Regions from separate parts of the Alkaliphilus metalliredigens QYMF genome, predicted to be linked through region 1. Evidence: riboswitches for the same ligand, from Rfam matches in the RefSeq annotation. Region 1 holds a riboswitch; the other holds the start of a gene.
The links. A riboswitch is a leader RNA that binds a small molecule or an ion and turns the genes downstream of it on or off. The one in region 1 is predicted to bind thiamine pyrophosphate.
Positions count from the first base shown of each region.

Region 1 (4,427 bases):
GGAATATGTGCATAAAGAGCCTCTGTACTTTCAGAGTGATGCTCCAGGGCTCGAATGCCACCTCCATAGGGCATGCGAATGACCATGGGCACAGTGTATCTTCCCCTGGAACGATTTCTCATCCTGGCCATATGGCTGATAATTTGATTGAATGCTGGATAGGAGAATCCCATAAATTGCATTTCTACAACTGGGATCAGACCATTAATGGCCAACCCAATCCCTGCACCCACAATTCCTGACTCGGATAGGGGTGAGTCCATACAACGATCTGGACCAAATTCTTTTTGCAAGTCTACAGTTGCTCTAAAAACACCTCCTTCAAGGCCTACATCTTCTCCAAATACAATCACCCGTTTATCTCTTTTCATTTCTTGCTTTAGGGTTTGGTTTACTGCCTGTAAAAGATTAATTACTGCCATTATGCTTCACCTCTTTCCATTAGATAGGCTTTATATTCTGCTAATTGCTCTGTCAGCTGAGGTGTCATCTCTTTATAGTGATATTTAAAAATATCTTCTAATACTGTATCGCCACTGGCTTCTACATATTTAAAAGCCTCTTCTGCTATTTTTCCAGCTTTTTCAATTATTTTCTCATTTTCTTCTTCTGTTAATATTCCTTGACTCATTAAATATTTTTTCATCCGATCTATGGGATCTTTTTTCTTCCATTTTTCGACTTCTTCATCGGATCGGTATCTCTTAGGATCATCGCTTGTGGTATGGGCTCCTATTCGATAAGTAAAGGCTTCGATTAACGTTGGCCCTTCACCTCTACGGGCACGATCAAAAGCCTCCTTAACAGCGGCATACATGGCAAAAATATCATTTCCATCTACTAATATTCCGGGCATCCCATAGGCAAGGGCTTTTTGTGCAATGGTTTCAGAACTCGTTTGAATTCCCCTTGGAACAGAGATTGCAAATTGGTTGTTTTGACATAAAAATACCACTGGCACTTGGTATACCCCCGCCCAGTTCATGGCCTCATGAAAATCACCTTGAGAGGTTGCCCCATCTCCAAAATACGTGATGGTGACTTCATCCTTTCCTTGTAGCTTGGAAGCCCATGCAATTCCAGCTGCATGGTTTAAGTGACTAGCGATTGGTACGGATACAGGTAAGATTTTCAGGTCCTCTGGCATATAACTGCCAAATTCGTTTCCATACCAGTAGAGATAAATCATTTCCAACTTAGCTCCCCTTGTGAGCCATGCTCCCAATTCTCTAAAGGCGGGAACCATCCAGTCTTCTTTCTTTAAAGGGAAGGCACTCCCAACCTGTGCGGCCTCTTGGCCTATATTTGGTGCATAGGTAAGCATTCTACCTTGTCTCTGATACATTAATGCTTTTAAGTCCGCCTCTCGTGTTTGAATCATAAGTTGATACATTTCCATCATTTGTTCTTTAGATATATCAGGCATGTACTCTGGCTTAATAATGTTCCCCTCTTCATCCATCACTTGAAACATTGTTTTATCTAGTGGGTGATATCCTTCAAAAATCAAGTAAACCCCTCCTTGTCTTCTTTAATTGAAAATCATTCTCTATTACTTATATATCCTTTACACTTTTTTTCTAACAAAAATATTTGATTGGAGATTATCTTTTTTTGTGTTAACACTTCTCTTTATATTTACTTAATATTTACCTATCTACGACTATTTGTTAAACAAACAACTTCTTTACTAGTTTACCCACTTATGCTATGATCAACTTAAATCATTATGTTTAACAATCACTAGGGGAGCTGGAGAGGCCAGCTGAGAAAAAGACCTACCTGTCTTTGACCCTTATTCTGAACCTGATCTGGGTTATACCAGCGTAGGGAAGTGATCGTCGCCACTTAACATCAACAAGGCACAAATCCTTCCTGTGGATTTGTGCTTTTTTTGTTTTACCAGCATCATCAGAGATACATACTATTTTAGAAAACAGAGCTTATTACACAGAAGGGAGATTAACAGATGAATATTAAAAAATTAACCCTCTCAGGGCTATTGATTGCCGTGGGAACCATTAGTGGACATCTAATCTATATTCCCATAGGGGTCTCTAGAATTTTTCCTGTACAGCACACCATTAATGTGATAGCCGGTGTGATTTTAGGACCCCTTTATGCAGTTGGGACTGTCTTTGGTATTTCACTCCTTAGGAACATCCTAGGTACAGGTTCTCTTTTAGCCTTTCCCGGAAGTTTGTTCGGTGCCTTATTAGCAGCACTTTGCTTCCGATACACAGGTAAGTACACCATTGCTACCCTTGGCGAAATAATTGGTACTGGATTCATTGGGGGTCTTGTTGCCTATCCCATTGCAAAATTTTTATTGGGTAGTGAGGTCGCACTGTTTTTCTTTGTTCCTCCCTTCCTTCTTAGTACTTTGTTTGGAGGAACCATCGGCTACATTATTTTAAAACTGGTTGCAAAGCATATCGATCTATAGAGGAGAAGGTGAGTTTAATGAAGAAAGTGTTGACAATTGCAGGCTCTGACAGTAGTGGTGGAGCCGGTATTCAAGCAGATTTAAAGACGATGTCCGCCCATGGGGTTTTCGGCATGAGCGTGATCACTGCAGTAACTGCCCAAAATACACAGGGGGTTTTCGGTATTCAAGATATTTCTCCCCAGATGATCGCAAAACAAATCCAGGCAATTTATGAGGACATCGAGGTAGATGCAGTTAAAATTGGAATGGTTTCTCAGGTAGACACAATTCAAGCCATTGCGCAACAATTACTAAAATATCAAGCCAAAAATATTGTCTTAGATCCTGTTATGGTTTCAAAGAGTGGGTTTCATTTGTTAAACCCAGAAGCAAAGAATTCACTAATTAACCAACTGATTCCTCTGGTTACAGTCATCACACCTAATTTGCCCGAGGCAGAGGTAATCACAGGGCTCACCATTGAAAGCGAAAAAGATATGGAGGAGGCTGCTAAAGCAATTTTCATAATGGGTCCTCAATATGTGTTGATCAAAGGGGGCCATCTAGAAAGCGATCCCGTTGATCTATTGTACGATGGAAAAGCGATTCAAAGATTTTCAACAAAGCGTATTGCTACAAAAAATACCCATGGCACTGGATGCACCTTATCCTCAGCCATTGCCTCTAATTTAGCTCTAGGTTTCCCCATTACTGAGGCTGTTAAACTTGCCAAGGAATACATTACAGTGGCCATTGAGAACGCCCTATCTATCGGTAAAGGAGTTGGACCCACTCATCATTTCTATTCGCTCTATCAACGGGCTGGATTAGAGTAACCAGGAAGGAATGGAGGATATAGAATGCTGGAACTAGAGGAATCTTCAAAAATCATTGAAAAAATTAAATACAATAAGCCATTAATTCATCACATAACGAACTATGTATCCGTCAACGACTGTGCTAATATTGTTCTGGCCCTTGGAGGCTCTCCTATAATGGCAGATGATCCAAAGGAAGTTGTTGAGGTGGTTTCAAAGGCCTCTGCCTTGGTGATTAACATAGGCACATTAAATGATAAACGTGTCCAATCAATGCTTTTAGCTGGAAGAAAGGCTAACGAACTAGGGATTCCGGTTATATTAGATCCCGTGGGCGTGGGCGCCTCTACCTTTCGCAAGGATACCGTCAACCAATTGTTGAAGAACATTGATTTTACAGTGATTCGAGGGAATGCATCCGAAATGCAAGTCCTGATGAATATGAATTATTCTGTAGCAGGAGTTGACAGCATGGACTTTGGAGGTAATACTCCAAAAATGATACGTACTTTAGCTCAAAAATATAAAACAACAGTGGCAATTACAGGAGCTACTGATTCCATATGTGATGGTACCACCCTGATTTCTGTTTCTAATGGGCATAGCCTATTGTCCCAAGTAACAGGCACTGGCTGCATGACCACTTCTCTCATCGCTACTTGTTTGGCGGTAACAGATCAAGCTTTACTGGCAGCTTTAGCTGGTGTCCTCATAATGGACCTAGCTGGAGAAGGCGCTTATGCATCCTTAAAAGCCCATGAATCCATTGGTACTTTTAAAGTTCGAATTTTTGATCACATACATCAACTCACTGAACAAACAATTTTGGAAGGGGGGAGCTTAGATGTCTCCTATCGTTAAAACAGATTATTCTCTTTATTTGGTGACGGATCGTTCTTTGCTTAATGGAAAAGATCTGATGGAAAGCATAGAGGCTGCAATAAAAGGTGGCGTTTCTATTGTTCAATTACGGGAAAAGCAAGCCACCAGTGCTGTTTTTTATGAAACTGCCCTGGCCCTAAAAAAACTAACAGATCAATATCAGATTCCTCTGATCATTAATGACCGTCTGGACATTGCATTAGCCGTAGATGCCGCTGGGCTTCATATAGGACCTGATGATCTACCTATCAAAAAAGCCAGAGAATTACTAGGTCCCCATAAAACACTGGGTTATTCAG
Region 1 covers NC_009633.1:1,293,584-1,298,010, reverse strand. The annotation lists gene AMET_RS06175 (alpha-ketoacid dehydrogenase subunit beta) at 1-422, opposite strand, end outside; gene pdhA (pyruvate dehydrogenase (acetyl-transferring) E1 component subunit alpha) at 422-1,510, opposite strand; TPP riboswitch at 1,736-1,850, shown strand; gene thiW (energy coupling factor transporter S component ThiW) at 1,970-2,446, shown strand; gene thiD (bifunctional hydroxymethylpyrimidine kinase/phosphomethylpyrimidine kinase) at 2,464-3,264, shown strand; gene thiM (hydroxyethylthiazole kinase) at 3,289-4,107, shown strand; gene thiE (thiamine phosphate synthase) at 4,091-4,427, shown strand, end outside.

Region 2 (4,427 bases), 1.9 Mb from region 1:
GCTGATAATCTTCTTTTTCCAATGGATCGATCTCAATGGCAATGGAGTCAAAATATTTTTTCATGATCTTCACAGCTTCCACTAAATAAGAAACCGGTGTTTCTATTCTTGATTCTCCCGTTAATAGTAGAATATGCTTCAATCCCGTTTCAGCAATGATTTGAGCTTCCTTTTCAATTTCATCATAGGTAAGCTTCTTTCTTTTAATGTCGTGATCAATGTTATAGCTACAATAGGCACAGCGATTTACACAATAATTGGAAAGATAAAGAGGTGTATAAAGTAAAACCGTCTTCCCAAAATGCTGTAGTGAAAGTTCCTGCGCTCTTTGAGCCATTTCCTCTAAGCAATTAGCTGCCGCTGGAGAGAGTAGAGCTAAAAAATCATGATGATTTAGTTTATTTTTCTTAATAATTCCTAAAACATCAGGTTCCTTTACTTCCTTTAAAAATCCCTCGGTATCGAAGTTCTCATATTCTAGGTAAGTATCATAAAAACTCATTATGCTTCCCCTTCATGTAAAAATCCTGTCAAGGGGGAAGATGCCCGAGCCACTTTAGCTTGTGGCGCAGTTACCCCATTAAAGGCTAATCGACCTGCCCTTACTGCCAGTTCGAAGGCCTTAGCCATCTTCACTGGATTTTGAGCTGTTGCAATTGCCGTATTGACCAGTACTGCTTCAGCTCCCATTTCCATAGCTTCAGCAGCTTGGGAGGGCTTCCCAATTCCTGCGTCCACGATGATGGGAACTTTAATTTCTTCAATTAAAATCCGGATCATTTCCTTGGTTTGCAACCCTTTATTCGTTCCAATAGGTGATCCTAAGGGCATAACCGCTGCTGCTCCTACAGACTCTAACCTTTTAGCGATCATTAAGTCTGGATTCATATAAGGTAGCACAATAAACCCTTCCTTTGCTAGTACTTCTGTGGCCTTAACCGTTTCCTCATTATCAGGCAGTAAATACTTCTGATCTGATATTACTTCAATTTTAACCCAATCACCACATCCCATTGCTCTAGAAAGTCTTGCAATTCGAATGGCTTCTTCTGCATTTCTTGCACCGGATGTATTAGGTAGTAAAATCGTATCCTTAGGAATGTACTCAAGGATATTGTCTTCTTTATGATCTAGATTCACTCGTCTCAGGGCCATTGTGACAACTTGTGTACCACAGCCTTCAATGGCTTGCTTCATCAAGTCATAGCTAGCAAACTTTCCTGTTCCAACTAGAAGTCGACTCTTGAGTGATTTACCTCCAATATTGAATCCTTCCATTTCCTCTCCTCCTTTTAAACTTCTTCTTCACCTAATAAAATTCTAACAACTGTGTTAGCTTGGTGATTTGCGGCGATAGCTACTCTTGGAGCCATCAACCCACACCCAGGCTTTGCTGCCGATACCCCATCGCCAATTAAATAAAATTTCTTCGTGATGCGCTTGGTCTTAATCGAGTTATTGGAAAAGTATCCTGCCATTCCTGAAGCTGCCACCATGGGCTTCTCTTTCATTTTTTCCAATACTGTATTGACAAGTGTTGACTTAGATGTTGGATTATCGAAGGCTTCAACAATAACATCCATATTTTTAAAGCAGTCTTCAATATTGGTTTGATCTAAATATATATTGATCACCTCTACCTCAACAAATGGATTGATTTCATGGATTAACTGCTGAAGTGCTTCGGTTTTCAACATTCCAATATGTCGTATGAAATATTGCTGCCTATTGAGATTACTCGGTTCCACCACATCAAAATCCACCAATAAAAGCTTTCCAATTCCCATGCGAGCTAAGGAAACAGCAATGTTTGAACCCAATCCCCCTAAGCCTGCAATGCCTATAGATGCCTTCTTTATTTTTTTATGAACTCCTGGGGTATGTCTGGAGGTCAATAATACTTCTAGTTCTTCGATGATGGGGATTTCTCCCCTTTGAATCAATGTAATCAGATCTCCTTCTTGTAATAAAACATCTTCCTTGATGATAAAGCCATTATAAACAACAACATCAGCATCTTTTTTGACTTTGTTTCTCACTTCGAATGCTGTTGTTCCTTTTTTTACATCCATTTCATCTTCATTCACAATCAGTTTCATATTAACCCCCTCCGATAAATCCCACAATCTCAACTTGATCTCTTTCATCTAGCATCAGTTGTTCGTATTGTCCCTTTGGAATAATGTTCATGTTAACTTCCACTACCACATGATCTGAATCTAACTTCAACTCCTGTAGTAATTTTGTAATCGTTGTTCCATTCGGTAGTGACGTTTTTTTCCCATTGACAATCATCTTTACATCTCCCTCCTCTATTTTTGTAAAAAAAAGAAGCTCCCCTGTACTTTAGGGAAGCTTCTTATAGATTCAGATGTCTTCATAGGTTCAATTATACATTTCACCGTAATTAATTTCATCAACTCTATCAGCTTCCCTACGGTAGTACTAACTACGTCAGGTTCAAAGGGTCAGGTATTATGAATCATTCCTTCTCAGCCGTAATGGCTCCCCTAGCTAAACACTATTTACTTTTCATTCTTGCTTATTTAAGTATAGTTGACTTATCATCTCTTGTAAAGATATTGATTAAGATGTTATCATTCACCTTCACTTTGACTTTCACTTTCATCATTTTCTTGATACCCTATGGACATTCCTTTATTGTGATAGAAGACAAAGTAAAAAGTTTCAATGAATAGTTTAAATAACATAGCGATAACTGTCAATAGAATGACTTGACTGATCATTGATGCTCCTGCTACATTTCCTAGACTACTAAAAAAAACAATGCCTTCATCTCTTAATATTCCTAATGGCTCAATGGATGGTGTGGCTCCTAATTTATCGATAATACTATTTGAAATAGTAAAGAGTATCTGGAGCAATAATACCATCCAAAAGTGTTTTTTTACAAACTTAAAGCTTCCTGTAATCGCATCCCATGCACTAGGAAGTTCATCATAAACCAAAATTGTCTCCCAAAATATTAATAGTGTTGCAACCACAATTATTCCAATAGTCAAGATAATTAAACCAAGAATACCCATGACAAGCACTATGGGCACGATGATTATTCCCAGCAGACCCCCTAGAAGGATTAACAAAAATGCTCCCCCAAGAATTCGTACAAAAAAAGCCCTAACGCCCTCTCCAAAGTGATTAAACGTAACCTCTTGAGATCGTACCCCTCTACAAATCATATTGAGCTTACCTGCTTGAATAGCGATTGCTATCAAAAAATAACTCACCATCATCAATGCTAGCATTATGAAGGGGAATCCAGCTTGAGATGCACTCCCACCATATTGCACTATATTTCTAGGTGATATAAACAATATGAATCCCGTGGTGATCAATCCAGTTAAGATCAGTTCCATAAAAATAGTCATGAAAATGATCGGGTTTGATTTGACTACCGTCCCACTTTTTTTGCCATATGCCAATAGCTTAGAAAACAATTCAACCACTCCTTTATATTAGATTTCTATTTATCTTTATCAAACTCCTTTTCTTATGTATTGTTAGAACCCTCATTTTATGTTCCTTATCTGCTCTACTTTTTTCATCAATCAATTGTTATCATTGCTAAATGAGTCATAAAAGGGTAATATATAAAATGGACAAAAAATGATTATAAAACGGAGGAAAACAAATGAATACAATTAACTGGGTTGAATGGATTGGATATATAGCCTCAACCTTAATACTTATTTCTTTACTCATGACTTCCATTGTCAAATTGAGGTTGATCAACTTAGTAGGCGCCCTTATTTTTGCCATATATGGTTTCTTAATTGGTGCAATTCCCGTAGCTATTGCGAATATTGCCATTATCATTATCAATATCTATTATTTGACTAAACTCTACGCGCCTGGCAGCACCACAGAATTCTTTAAAGTACTCGCTATTGATAATAATAGTCCTTATTTCAAATACTTTTTGGATTTTTATGAAACAGACATTTTAAGCTACTTCCCTAATCATTCTATGCAATTTACCCATGATATGATCGGATTTTATGTTTTAAGGGATCTTGTTCCCGCAGGTATTTTTATTGGATCCAGATATGATGAAAACACGCTATTAGTTGAACTTGACTTTGCAATCCCCGAATATCGAGATCTAAAGATTGGAAAGTATCTTTATGAGGAACATGCAAATTACTTTTTAGACTTAGGCTATACTCGTCTCATCAGTCATGTGGCTAGTGAAAAACATACTTCATATTTACACAAGATGGGATTTATGCAAAGCACCGAGGGCGACGAAACCATTTTTGTTAAGCATCTCCTATAAATTTACAAGAAGTAAAAAAGTGGCTAGTGCTTAGTCACATGACAATCTGTGGATACGCATGCTGAAGTTTTATACGAGCATCTTTTGTAGTAAAATGCCAATTAACTCCTTTTTGAGATTCATTACGGTT
Region 2 covers NC_009633.1:4,344,490-4,348,916, forward strand. The annotation lists gene thiH (2-iminoacetate synthase ThiH) at 1-502, opposite strand, end outside; gene AMET_RS20790 (thiazole synthase) at 502-1,278, opposite strand; gene thiF (sulfur carrier protein ThiS adenylyltransferase ThiF) at 1,293-2,099, opposite strand; gene thiS (sulfur carrier protein ThiS) at 2,101-2,295, opposite strand; TPP riboswitch at 2,415-2,522, opposite strand; gene AMET_RS20805 (hypothetical protein) at 2,598-3,458, opposite strand; gene AMET_RS20810 (YgjV family protein) at 3,653-4,297, shown strand; gene AMET_RS27440 (hypothetical protein) at 4,332-4,427, opposite strand, start outside.
Region 2: linked by a shared signal. The riboswitch ahead of thiS (sulfur carrier protein ThiS) and the one ahead of thiW (energy coupling factor transporter S component ThiW) in region 1 are both predicted to bind thiamine pyrophosphate.